3 regions of the Alteromonas sp. ABV2_168 genome follow, and region 1 is predicted to be linked to each of the others. Evidence: predicted binding sites of a transcription regulator. Region 1 holds the regulator's gene; each other region holds the start of a gene.

Region 1 (4,482 bases):
GCGCGAATAATATCATCACTTGTCTGAGCTTTGCGGATAGTTTTTATGGTTTCTTTATCGCTGAGTTTTCCGGCAACCATGGCCAGAGTTTGTAAATGTCCTTCGGTTTGTTCCTGAGGGACAAGCAGAGTAAAGAAAATATCCACAGGTTTGTTGTCGATAGCATCAAAATCGATGGCGGGTGTGCTGGTAACTACGATGGCGATGACATTTTCCAGTCCGGCCAGGCGACCGTGGGGGAGGGCAATGCCGTTACCTATACCTGTGCTGCCCATTCGCTCACGGGCCAGCAGGCTACTTAACACGGTGGCTTCATCAACATCGGGGTTATTTTTAGCTGCAATCCCGCTGATGATTTCGAGAATGCGTTTTTTGCTATTGCACTGGACCGCACACTCGGTGCGGTCCAGGCTGACTATGGCTTGTATATCCATGAATTCAATTAGTGCTTTTTAAGCTTTTCCTTGTGTTTCAGGACCTGCCTGTCGAGCTTATCGACCATGCTGTCAATGGCAGCATACATGTCCTGATTTTCGGAAGAGGCGAAGACTTCCGCGCCGCTAAGATGAACCGTTGCTTCTGCTTTTTGGCTAAGCTTTTCAACATTTAAAATAACGTGCACATTTGATATGTGGTCAAAATGACGTTCCAGTTTGCTGAACTTAGTATCGACATAATTACGCAAAGAATCAGTGATCTCAATGTGATGACCAGAAAGGTTGATTTGCATATTTCGTCTTCCTTATTTTGAGCAGCCTTAAGTTAGATAAGGCTTTTGCGTTGGTTAGACGGCGGGATCGACAAGGATTCCCGGTACTTTGCTATTGTTCGCCGGGCAACCATAATGCCTTGATCGGCCAACAACGAAGCAATCTTGCTGTCACTCAGTGGCTTGCTTGGCTTTTCAGCGGCAACCAGCTTTTTAATCAGGGCGCGAATCGCTGTAGATGAACACTCACCACCTGATTCAGTGGCAACGTGGCTGGAGAAGAAATACTTCAACTCGAAAATACCACGGGGCGTGTGCATGTACTTCTGCGTTGTTACCCTGGAAATAGTAGATTCGTGCATATCTACCATTTCTGCGACATCATTCAGCACCATTGGTTTCATCATTTCAGGGCCATGCTCAAAAAAGCCCATCTGTTGCTGAACAATACAATTTGCTACTTTCAGCAGCGTATCGTTCCGGCTCTCAAGGCTCTTAATAAACCATTTTGCTTCCTGCATGTGAGAGCGGATAAATTGTGAATCACTGCTGTTTCTTGCTTTACGGCTCATTGCAGCATACTGCTGATTAACACTGAGCTTAGGCAGGCTGTCGGGGTTTAATTCTACAACCCAACGGCCATTTTTCTTCGCAACCGATACATCCGGAATGACATATTCGGGTTCTTTCGTAATTAATGCACTGCCCGGACGGGGATTAAGCGTTTGCAGCAAACGCATCGCTTCCCGTAACTGATCTTCTTTCAGGCGGGTTTTACGCATTAACGTACGGTAATCTTTACTGCCTAACAGATCGGAATGCTCTCTGAGCAGTAGTTTGGCTTCTTCCAGCCACGGTGTTTCCGGTGCAAATTGCGCCAGCTGAACTAACAAGCACTCCTGCGGTGTGCGGGAGCCGGAACCGAGAGGATCAAATAGCTGAATACGTTTAAGTACGCACTCAACCTCATCTTCTTCTACGGGCTCTTCCATATCTTCACTGTTTACGCTTTGCAGAATGTCGTCAACGGTAACCGTTAGATAGCCGGACTCATCAATGGAATCGATGATCGCCAGCGCGATGGCGCGGTCTGTGTCAGAAAAAGGTGTCAGACGCATTTGCCACAGCAGATGGTCCTGAATATTTTCGGTGGTTTCACCCTGAAAGATTTGTTCATCATCACCCCCGGAAGGGCCGGGCGCGGGGGCAGAAGACGCAGAAATGTACTCATCCCAGGTACTGTCGATGGGCAGCTCATCCGGTAAATCATTCTTTTCCAGTGCTTCACCGGTATCCATGCTGTCAGAAGATGAGGCTGTTGCAGACTCTTGCATGCTGTCATCATTGTCGATGTTATTTTTCTCAATTACATCGTTGTCGGAGCTGTCGTCGACTTCCAGCAAAGGATTAGAATCGAGAGCTTCCTGAATTTCTTGTTGTAAGTCCAGCGTAGACAACTGCAATAGCTTGATCGCCTGCTGAAGCTGAGGCGTCATTGTTAGTTGTTGGCTAAATTTTAACTGTAAAGATGGTTTCATCTACGTCTTATATAAACTCTAAAAAGGACATCCGGTTGTAGCGGTGTGAGTGCCGGTGGCGAAATCTCCGCTAAATGCTCATCCCGATATCTTAACTATAGCCTGAATTGCTCACCAAGGTATACATCACGAACTTTTTGATTACTTAATACCTGTTCTGCGGTGCCCTGAGCAATCAGTTCTCCATGACTGACGATATAGGCCTCTTCACACACATCAAGGGTTTCCCTGACATTGTGGTCGGTGATGAGGATACCGATACCTCTGTCCCGTAAGTGCTGAATGATCTTCTTTATATCATTAACCGAAATCGGGTCAACTCCGGCGAAGGGTTCATCGAGCAAAATAAATTGCGGATTGGCTGCCAGTGCGCGGGCAATTTCAACCCGGCGGCGTTCGCCACCCGACAAACTCATACCTGTACTATTACGTATATGATTAATATTAAATTCATCAAGTAGTGCATCCGCTTCCTGTTCACGTTGATGACTTTTTAAGTCTTTACGCGTCTGTAATATCGCCATGATGTTTTCATGTACGGTCAGCTTGCGGAAAATGGATGCCTCCTGGGGTAAATAGCCAATTCCCCGGCGGGCACGTTCGTGCATTGGCTGGTGCGTCAGCTCCTGCTCATCAATGAGGATTTTGCCTTTGTCCAGCGGCACAAGACCGACAATCATGTAAAACGTTGTGGTTTTACCTGCACCGTTAGGACCCAGCAGACCTACTATCTGTCCGGTAGAAACCGATAAACTAACGTCACGGACGACCTGGCGTGATTTATACGACTTTGCCAGGTGAGTCGCACTCAGGGTTGCCATGTAACTCAGTTACCCTCGTTTTCGTTGCTGTCTGAAGTCTTGTTCTCTTCCTTCAGCTCTTTAACTGTGTCAGGACGGAAAACCGTGGTTACCCGGCCGTTGCTGTTACTTTCACCGCCGGTTGCCAGAAGTTGCTCTTTTGACATGTCATAGGTGATGCTATCTCCCTGGACCATGCTGGTATCTTGCTGGATTTTCGCATCACCTTGCAAGGAAATAAGTTGTTTGGCTACTTCGTAGCGAATTTCATTTGCGCTGGCTTTTACTTTTGCGCCGTCATCCAGCGTTTGAGAATAAGTGGCTGGTTTTCCGCGGGCAATAAAAACCTCTTTCCCTTCGCCTTCACTGGCGATGGCTTCAACTTCATCTGCGGCAATGATGAGTGAACCCTGGGTAATCTTCACATCGTCTTTAAAAACCGATTTCTTCTTTTTACCGTCAATAAACTGTGACTTAGCATCCACGGTAATAGGCTTTTCAAAATCACCGGAGCCGGCCATTGCCTCACCGGCAGCAGCAAGCAGCGCTATTGCTGCGAAAAGGCTAACTGCCCGGGGAATAAATTGTCTGCACATGATCAATTAACTCATATTGTTGGGTACGCAGGTTTGCATTGAAACCGTTACTTTTAATGATGGTCTGTACACCGCGTATATCTACCGGCTGGTCTGAAGTCATGGTTTTGTCATCCAGATTCACCTTAATAAAATTGGTTGTGATGGTCTGGATAAACTCTTCAGGGTTCAGGCTTTTTATCAGCACATTGTCTTCCAGCTGGATCAGGTCATCGTTGTAGAGTGTGCCTTCATCAGCGGTGACTTGCCATGGGGCCTCGTCATCATTCACATAGACAGTGTATTTGGGTTGGTCGAATAACACAAAGCCTAGTTGGTCGTAATGCTCCATAGAGGCGGCAAAGACTTCGTGGTTGAGTTTGCCTTCTTCGTTATACAGCGTAGTTGTCAAATTCTTTGCTTTATAGGCAGGGCGTAAGGCGTCTGCACCGGCTTTTTTCGCCGGAGCCTGCTCTTCTGCCATCCAGACCGGAAGGTACATCAGCAGCGCCATAACAAACAGCGCAGAAATACTGATCCCTAAACGGTTCATACGCTGGCCCCGTGTATGGTGTCCAGCGTGCCGAGCGCCTGTAAAATCACATCACAGACTTCCCGTACTGCGCCGAATCCACCATTTTTTGTGGTGATCCAGTTCGCTTCGCGGGTGACGGCCGGATGGGCATCTTTCACCGCAATTTTTGTTTCGGCAAACCGGTACATGCCAAGATCCGGCATATCATCACCGATGGCTGCGACCTCTGATGGCGCCAGATTCAACTTTTCGCACAACTGAGCCATAGCCGTGGCTTTATCTTCCTGACCCTGAATAATGTGCTTCACATTCAGGGCGGTCATGC
Region 2 (4,482 bases), on a different contig from region 1:
TACCGCCGTGTTGCTGAGTGAAATTATTCGCGCAGATCGCGAAGCAGACCCCAGGGAACTTGAGGCATACCGCGCCTTGCTGGAAAGGCAGTTTTCTCTGGATGCTGATGAGCTGAACGCATTAATGAACGAAGGTCAGACGTCGGCAGAAGAAGCGGTCGATATGGTGCAGTTCACACATGTTATTAATCAAAAGTGTAATATTGATGAAAAGCAGGCTATTCTAACGGGCTTATGGGAAGTGGCCTATGCCGATAAAAATATTGCTCCTGTTGAAGAGCATACCATCAGACGTATAGCCGACTTATTACATTTACCTCACAGCCAGTTTATTAAAACAAAGCTTTCCGTTACGGAACAGTCTGCCGGTTGAGCAGTTTGCATAGCTGAGTCGTCCGACTGGTGTAAACAATCAGGCAGGTTAGTTTGTTCCGGTCCATGAAGTTGCCGTTGACGTTGCTGATATCTGTAGCAGTAGCGGCGTCTGTAATCGTTGTCTACATCGTGTCGCTGAACGCGCAGCAAGCCCGTGTTACCTCCATGCAGCAGGAGCAGTTGTCAGCCCTCGTGCAGAATGTGGCGGCCCGCCTGGAGCCGGCACAGGGTAACCGTGACATCGATGGCGAAGTAGCACGAAAGGAACTTGCTCTGCAGTTATCACACCGTCAGGTCACTGCGGCTTTCGTATTTGATTTAAGAAAAAACCTCATCACCTCTTCGGTTAAACAGAATAACCTCGCCAGTGACTCCTTTGCTGTTACATTGCCTGCTGGCATTCAGATGGCTGACGGACTTATGTATGCCGTAGCCAATATCGGTAAAGAGCCTTATCTGACTGGCAAAGTGGTAATGGTCAGCGACATGAACGGGCTGCTGGCGCAGTCGCAGAAGACATTATTTTTCTCTGTCATTCCCTGGCTTGCCGGCACCATCTTTCTCACCGTGATTGTCGCGCTGCTGGTAAGCCGCAGATTGCTCAGACCCCTGCAGGCCCTGATCGAATTTACCCGTGATATCGCCAGAGACAAAGACTACTCAAAGCGATTTTCTGATAAACACAATCACGAGGTCGCCAGGCTGGGCACCAGTATCAACAGTTTTCTCGATACAATCGAAGTCGAGCTGATCATCAATAAAGAACAGAACGATACGCTGGTGGAACAGCAGCAAACAATGATGCGGCTGGCGAATTACGACAGCCTCACAGGACTCCCTAACCGGCAATTTGTGGTGGATAACCTCAGGCTTGAGCTGGCCCGTGTAAGACGCACCAAAGATGATTTGGCACTGGTTTTCTTTGATCTCGACGGATTCAAAGGGATTAATGACTCGCTGGGACATGAAACCGGCGATCTGATCCTGATAGAAGTGGCGGACCGTGTCGTGAACCTGTTGCGGGAAGGCGATTTAATTGCACGGCTGGGCGGTGATGAATTTATTATTGTGCCTGACAGGGACGTGTCGGATGCAAGCCTGAAAAACCTGGCAGATAAACTGGTCAGCGCATTCACCGACCCCTTCATGCTGAGAGGTCTGGCGTTGACAGTTGGTGTCAGTGTAGGGATTGCCAGAGCCAGTGATGCGGAGTACGAGCTCAGTCAGTTAATGAGTAATGCTGACCTTGCCATGTACCGATCTAAAGCGAAAGGACGCGGGACTTACACATTATTCACCATTGATATGGTTGAATCGTACAAGCGTAAAATGTCTATTGCTAACAGCATTGACGGTGCCATCCGGCAGGATGAATTTCTGGTTTACTATCAGCCCAAAATTAGTCAGCAGGGTGAAATTATCGGCCTTGAAGCGCTCATACGCTGGCAGCACCCTGAATTTGGTCTGGTGATGCCGTCAGAGTTTATTCCCATTGCAGAGCAGGGCGGTAAAATATCGGCCATCACCCAGTGGATGATTGAACGGGTATGTATGGAACTGCCCGATCTGCAAATGCTGATCTCCCGTAAATTTAAAGTCGCAATCAATCTGTCCGGCCACGATTTACGCCACACCGGCTTGTTCGACGATATCTACGGGTTATTTGAACGTTATCAGGTGAATCCTGAGTATTTCGAATTTGAAGTCACCGAATCCGCCTATCTGGAAAACTTTGCTTTTGCTGATAAGTTCTTCAAGCGTCTCAGCAATCTCGGTTGTGCTATTTCTCTGGATGATTTTGGTACCGGTTATTCATCGTTAAGTTACCTCACGCAAATCACCATCGATACGCTTAAGGTTGATCGTCAGTTTATCCGAGAACTGGACACCTCTGAGCGCTCACGGCTGGTAACCGGTACCATCATTGATCTGGCTAAACGACTGGCACTAACCGTATGTGCCGAAGGTATAGAACACCCCGGTCAATGGGCGTATCTGATTGAGCATGGCTGTGATCATGTTCAGGGGTACTTGTTCAGCAAGCCTGTACCCCTCTCCAAACTGCTGACTATTGACCAAAATTATCTGCATTTATTAAATGCTCCGGATGCGGCGCAGGGATAAAAATTTGCGCCGCCAGTGTAGATAATTTGCAACACCTGCAACTTCTTATTCGTAGTGTTAAACCACAAGTTACTGATTTTGTTGGTTAATGGTGTTTTGGCACTACTTGTGCAATCTCCTGTTTAACGTGAGCTTCTGTATAACCGGACGGGTCTCAGTCCTTTACATCCGCTCACAACCCGCGAGCACAGGAGGTTGTTATGAAGCGAATTGAGAAAGTATTTTTATTGTTATTTACCATTATTGCTGTTCAGGCTATCGCTGTTGCAGAGGCCAATGCCGGTGAAGCATGGATGTCTGAACTGGATGAAGATCAGGACGGTTATATCTCCCTTAAAGAGGCTGTTGCTGATACCCGTTTGTTACGTCTTTTCAGTCGCATTGACGATAATGCAGATGGTCAGTTGAGCATTGACGAGCTGAAAGCCAGCGAGGAAGTAGAACTACTCAGCATGCGCGCATCTGCTAAATAATCTTTTTAACGATGGCACAGGGTATTTGGTGCCATCATCTATTGCGGCATTGAAAGGGGTATGCGATCCTGAAAAACCGGACTTTATTTAGTGATCGAATTTTGCGAGTTGGTTCCCTCAGACAACTTACGTTAGGTAGTTTTTTACTTGCGCTGGTTCCCCTTATAGCACTGCTTTGGCAAAGCCAGAGCGATCTTGCCAAAGTCAGCAGGATGACCACCAAAGAGACACGTTTCGTCGTGACGGTCGTGGGTTACCTGCAAAATCTGGACGGTGCTGCCATAGATCTGGAACGTACCCTCCGTCAGTACGCCATTATCCAGAACGCCACCGTCGCTGATTTAACTGACAATGCAATTGCTCAGTTTGCCAGCGCGCAAAGCAAGCTCTGCGGTATCGTTCCGGCGAGTGAAAATTGCGGGCTGCTGAAAAAGCAAATTGAGCAATTACGAAATTTCCGCACTATTAACGATCAGCTTTTACTGAATGCGTATCTCGCTTCATTAAGTAACGGTGTTACAGCCATCCGTAAAGACGTGGACAAGGCTATTCAAACCCGTCTGGCTGTGCAGCAGGAAGACATGACTGATATGCAGGCCAAGCAGGCATGGTCGACGGCGCTGCTGGTCAGTGTGTCATTGTTGCTGATTTTGCTCGGCAGCCAGTTGATTGTGAATCCGGTGCGCAAGCTCAAGCAAATCATTCAGATCCTCGCCCATCAGCGTGGTGAGCTGCCGCCATTGTCTACGAAGGCGCCCTACGAATTAATTGGGGTAGAAAGAGATCTTCATTGGCTGGCGGAACGTTTACAGCAGCTTGAACATATACGCACTGCGCTTTTGCGACATGCCGCCCACGAACTTAAAACGCCGCTGGCAAGCATTAAAGAAGGGTGTAGTTTGCTTTCTGAGAATGTTGTCGGTGAGCTGAATCCCCAGCAGGTTGAAGTACTGTCTTTGCTCAGTTCCAGTACCCAGCGCCTGAATACGCTGGTAGAAAAGCTGCTGGATTACAACCTGCTTCTGCAGCAGGCTGAACCCAAATTTACGGACATCAATCCGCAGGATCCGGTCAGAGATTGTATCGAAGATTACGCCCTGGCACTGCAGGACCGTGAGGTTACTGTGGATGTAACAGTAGAAACCATTAGTGTCGACGAGGAGTTGTATCGTCGTATACTTGATAATCTGGTATCGAATGCTGTGGCACACGGTGCAATAGGCAGACCTATTTCCGTCAGAATTTATCAACAGGAGGAGGTAGCAGTACTTGATGTAGCTAACCGGGGGAAAAAGATTCCGCCGGAAAAAGTGGGTAAACTTTTTGAACCGTTTACCCGGGGTGACGATCCAAGAAACGACAATGTCATTGGCACGGGTTTGGGCCTGTCCATTGTTTCAGACTGTGCCCGTTTGATGCACGGCGATGTGGCTGTTGTTGATGTAGATTATGCCGATGTCTGTTTTAGAGTAAGCATTCCGCAGAAGGAAAAACGTTAATGAAAATCAAA
Region 3 (4,482 bases), on a different contig from region 1:
CATCCATCAGCAAATGGGCGGCCTGCGCTCAGCCATGGGTTTAACCGGCTGTGAAGATATTCCTACGCTGAACACCAAAGCACAGTTTGTGCGCGTAACGTCAGCGGGCATGGGCGAGTCTCACGTACATGATGTAAGCATCACCAAAGAAGCGCCAAACTACCGTTTGGGCTAATCGCCGCTAAACTAGTATTTTGTCAGGCTGGTATTTCTACCAGCCTTTCTGTTTTATTTAACGGGTAAAAACATGACCACCAATATTCATAGCCAGCGCATACTTATTCTGGACTTCGGTTCCCAGTACACGCAACTGATTGCACGTCGCGTACGTGAAATCGGTGTTTACTGTGAGCTGTGGGCCTGGGACGTGACCGAAGAGCAAATTCGCGGATTCAACCCGGACGGCATTATCCTGTCCGGCGGTCCGGAGTCGGTAACCGAACTGAATTCCCCCCGTGCCCCTGAGTACGTATTTGAAGCTGGCGTGCCGGTTCTGGGTGTATGTTACGGCATGCAGACCATGGCGGAACAGCTTGGAGGTAGCGTACAGGGCTCTAACAAGCGTGAGTTCGGTTATGCGCAGGTTGAAGTATTAAAAGCCACCGATCTGCTGGCACAGATTGAAGACCACATCGGCGAAAACGGCAACGCACTGCTGGACGTGTGGATGAGCCACGGCGATAAAGTGGCGACGATTCCGGAAGGTTTCGAAACCATCGCGCAGACACCATCTTGTCCGCATGCGGCCATGTACAACGAAGAAAAACGTTTCTACGGCGTACAGTTCCACCCGGAAGTCACCCACACCCGTCAGGGCCTGCGTCTGCTGAAACAGTTCGTCATGGATATCTGTGGCTGTGAGAAGCTGTGGACACCGGGCGCGATTATCGAAGACGCCATTGCCCGAATCAAAGAGAAAGTGGGTGATGATGAAGTGATCCTCGGCCTGTCAGGCGGTGTGGATTCTTCTGTGGTTGCTATGCTTATTCACCGTGCTATCGGTGACAAGCTGACTTGTGTATTCGTAGACAACGGTCTGCTGCGCTTAAACGAAGGTCAGCAGGTAATGGATATGTTCGGCGACCACTTCGGTCTGAACATCATTAAAGTGGATGCGGAAGACCGCTTCCTGGCCCGTCTTGGTGGCGAAGCTGATCCAGAGAAAAAACGTAAGATTATCGGTAACGAGTTCGTAGCGGTATTCGATGAGGAAGCATCCAAGCTGAGCAACGCCAAATGGCTGGCGCAGGGCACCATTTACCCTGACGTTATCGAGTCTGCCGGTTCTGCTACCGGTAAAGCTCATGTTATTAAATCGCACCACAACGTAGGTGGTTTGCCAGAAGACATGAAGATGGGCCTGGTTGAGCCGCTGCGTGAACTGTTTAAAGACGAAGTACGCAAAATTGGTCTTGAACTCGGCCTGCCATACGACATGCTGTATCGCCACCCGTTCCCTGGCCCAGGTCTGGGCGTACGTGTACTGGGCGAAATCAAGAAAGAATACTGTGACCTGCTGCGCCGTGCCGATGCCATCTTCATTGAAGAGCTGCATAACGCCGACCTTTACCACAAAGTCAGTCAGGCATTTACCGTATTCCTGCCGGTGCGTTCTGTTGGCGTAATGGGTGATGCCCGTAAATACGACTGGGTTGTATCACTGCGTGCCGTTGAAACCATCGACTTCATGACTGCGCACTGGGCGCATCTGCCATACGATTTCTTAGGTAAGGTGTCTAACCGTATCATCAACGAAATCGACGGCATTTCCCGCGTGGTTTACGATATCTCCGGTAAGCCGCCTGCTACTATTGAGTGGGAATAAGTTCTTTCATTAGTCTCAATAACAGTGCTCAAATAATTATATAGCCCTGCAAATGCAGGGCTTTTTTGTTCTTAAATTTAGGGCTCTCGTCTCTAAATTATCAATTATCGCATTTTTAACTGTCAGTTTATTTTGCAACTAAATATTAACAAGGCTCTATCTAACTGAAATTTTGGGGTTATTTTTTTTGGCTCGAATCTTGTTATGCAAACGTGAGGTTTTGATAAATACAGGAAGTGGAAAATGAAACTAAATATACAAAAATCACTATTATTAATTGCTTTGATTTTAGGACACACATCAGTATCAGTAGCGTCTGTTCTTTATTTTGAAGATGACACTATTGCCACATCGTCTGTACCTGGCGCACTAACTTTATCCGGTGTGGATGGTCAAACGACAACTGTAGCGTCGGTGACAGAGTTCAATACCCAGCTTGCTTCACAAAGCTGGGATCTGGTAATCCTTGGCGAACAGAATAACGATATTTTTAGCAGTATTTCAGGTCTTGATACTTATATAGGTAACGGGGGCTCTATATTAGGTACAACCTGGCTTGATAATTCAGGTTTATCTGCATTATTGGGAGCTTCAGGTCGTTCAGGTACAAACGGGACAAATATTGCGATTGACTCACACCCCATTTTTGCGGGTCTGTCTTCACCGCTTATGCTGGCAAACCCGGGCTGGGGTATTTTTTCCAGTAGCTGGATAGCATCCTCATCATCTCAATGCCTGGGGACATTGGGTTCAGGTTGTGCAGTTGTTGAGGGAAATAGTGGCAATTCATTACTGTTAAGTGGCTTGTTCGATACCTATGATGTATCTGATGGTAATATTCTCCTCTCCAATAGTATCAACTACTTGTTAAATGGAGCGACAGGTCCGGTAAGTGTTTCTGAACCCGGCACTCTGATATTGATTACTCTGGCTATGGCTGGCTTCTTTACCCGAAGAAAGCGTAGCTAAACAGAAAAGCCCGCATTTTGCGGGCTTTGTTATTTTTGACTGTCCGAAGCTTTACACTTCCAGACTCGACATATCAATCACGTAACGGTGGGCTACGTCACCTTTTGCCAGGCTTGCGAATGCATCATTCACTTCATCAGCTTTAATCATCACACATTCAGGGTGAATGTTGTGCTCAGCACAGAAATCCAGTACTTCCTGAGTTTCCCTGATACCGCCAATCAGAGAGCCTGCTACGCGGCGGCGGCCCATTACTAACGGCATGGTCATAAAATCTTCCATGGGGCCAACCTGACCAACAATAGCCAGCGTACCGTCAATGTCGAGAAGTGGCATATAAACATCTACATCATGTTTAACCGGCACCGTGTCGATGATTAAATCAAATGATGAACCAGCTTCCTGCATTGCGCTCTTGTCAGTAGAAGCCAGAATTCCACTCGCGCCCAGCGCTTTTGCCTGCTCTTCCTTAGAATTTGAACGGCTGAGAACGGTCACTTCTGCGCCCATGGCGACGGCCAGTTTAACCGCCATATGACCCAGACCACCCAGGCCAATTACGCCTACGCGGCTGCCTTCTTTAACGCCCCAGGTACGCAGAGGAGAAAAAGTGGTGATACCAGCACAGAGAATAGGTGCAGTACGGGCCAGATCTAATGATTCCGGTACATTCAGAACGAATTCTTGGCGCACGACAATGTGCTTTGAGTAACCGCCCTGAGTAATTTCACCGCTGATGCGGTCCGGTGCACCGTAAGTGGGCGTCATACCATTGCGACAAAATTGCTCTTCACCGTGGTCACACTGGTCGCAGGACTGACAGCTGTCGACCATACAGCCTACAGCTACGTGCTGGCCCACTTTGTAGTTTTTAACGTCTGCGCCAACTTCTATGACTTTACCGACGATTTCGTGTCCCGGTACTAACGGATAAGGCTGGTCGCCCCAGTCGCCGTTTACGGTGTGAAGATCAGAGTGGCAAACGCCGCTATAAAGAATTTCGATGGCCACGTCATTGTCGCGCAGATTCCGTCTTTCGAAATGATAAGGAACCATGTGGGCGTCTGACGAGTGAGCCGCATATCCAATTGTTTTCATAACTATAGCCTCATTTGTCGTTACATGCTCAGGCATATCCTGATAACGGAAATTTTAAATAAAAACACCCGGGCTGTGCATGCCTGATGCTCTCTAATGATTGCCTGATTGTGCAGATTGCCGGAGGTTTTACGGGAAGACCTGCTGACAGGTTCATTCATAAGCGGGGAAATAAAAATGCCCCCTTAGCGGGGGCATGGTTTAAAGAGGTATAAAGAGGGCAGGGATTAACTACCTTTCAGATCAAAGCGATCGTTGCGCATTACTTTTACCCAGGCATCTACGAAGTCGGTAACAAACTTCTCTTTCGCATCTTCAGAGCCGTACACTTCGGCAATGGCCCGTAACTCTGTGTTAGAACCGAAAATCAGATCAACCGGTGTGGCAGTCCACTTCTGTTCGCCTGAAGTACGGTCTGTACCTACATAAATGGCTGCATCATCTTCTGACTTTTTCCATTCTGTAGACATATCCAGCAGATTAACGAAGAAATCGTTTGTCAGCTGACCAGGGTTGCCTGTCAGTACACCATGGGCTGAACCATCAGCGTTTGCGTTCATGGCACGCATTCCGCCCAGCAGGACTGTCAT

Evidence for each region. The regulator sigma-54, encoded in region 1, starts transcription at its own class of promoters, with help from an activator protein. The targets are predictions, from matches to a motif close to GTTGGCACGNNNNTNGNNT.
Region 2: a site for sigma-54 is predicted at 2,595-2,613, ahead of ACXAH4_RS15130 (EF-hand domain-containing protein). Genes of this name have one in related genera too.
Region 3: a site for sigma-54 is predicted at 2,012-2,030, ahead of ACXAH4_RS12240 (PEP-CTERM sorting domain-containing protein). Genes of this name have one in related genera too.

The regions. Positions count from the first base shown of each region.
Region 1 covers NZ_JBSWYQ010000003.1:369,591-374,072, forward strand. The annotation lists gene ptsN (PTS IIA-like nitrogen regulatory protein PtsN) at 1-434, opposite strand, end outside; gene hpf (ribosome hibernation promoting factor) at 443-730, opposite strand; gene ACXAH4_RS07200 (RNA polymerase factor sigma-54) at 763-2,247, opposite strand; gene lptB (LPS export ABC transporter ATP-binding protein) at 2,343-3,068, opposite strand; gene lptA (lipopolysaccharide transport periplasmic protein LptA) at 3,074-3,643, opposite strand; gene lptC (LPS export ABC transporter periplasmic protein LptC) at 3,612-4,175, opposite strand; gene kdsC (3-deoxy-manno-octulosonate-8-phosphatase KdsC) at 4,172-4,482, opposite strand, start outside.
Region 2 covers NZ_JBSWYQ010000010.1:59,033-63,514, reverse strand. The annotation lists gene ACXAH4_RS15140 (tellurite resistance TerB family protein) at 1-373, shown strand, start outside; gene ACXAH4_RS15135 (EAL domain-containing protein) at 427-2,499, shown strand; gene ACXAH4_RS15130 (EF-hand domain-containing protein) at 2,700-2,972, shown strand; gene ACXAH4_RS15125 (sensor histidine kinase) at 3,071-4,471, shown strand; gene ACXAH4_RS15120 (hypothetical protein) at 4,471-4,482, shown strand, end outside.
Region 3 covers NZ_JBSWYQ010000007.1:112,424-116,905, reverse strand. The annotation lists gene guaB (IMP dehydrogenase) at 1-175, shown strand, start outside; gene guaA (glutamine-hydrolyzing GMP synthase) at 248-1,825, shown strand; gene ACXAH4_RS12240 (PEP-CTERM sorting domain-containing protein) at 2,069-2,794, shown strand; gene ACXAH4_RS12235 (NAD(P)-dependent alcohol dehydrogenase) at 2,846-3,892, opposite strand; gene katG (catalase/peroxidase HPI) at 4,120-4,482, opposite strand, start outside.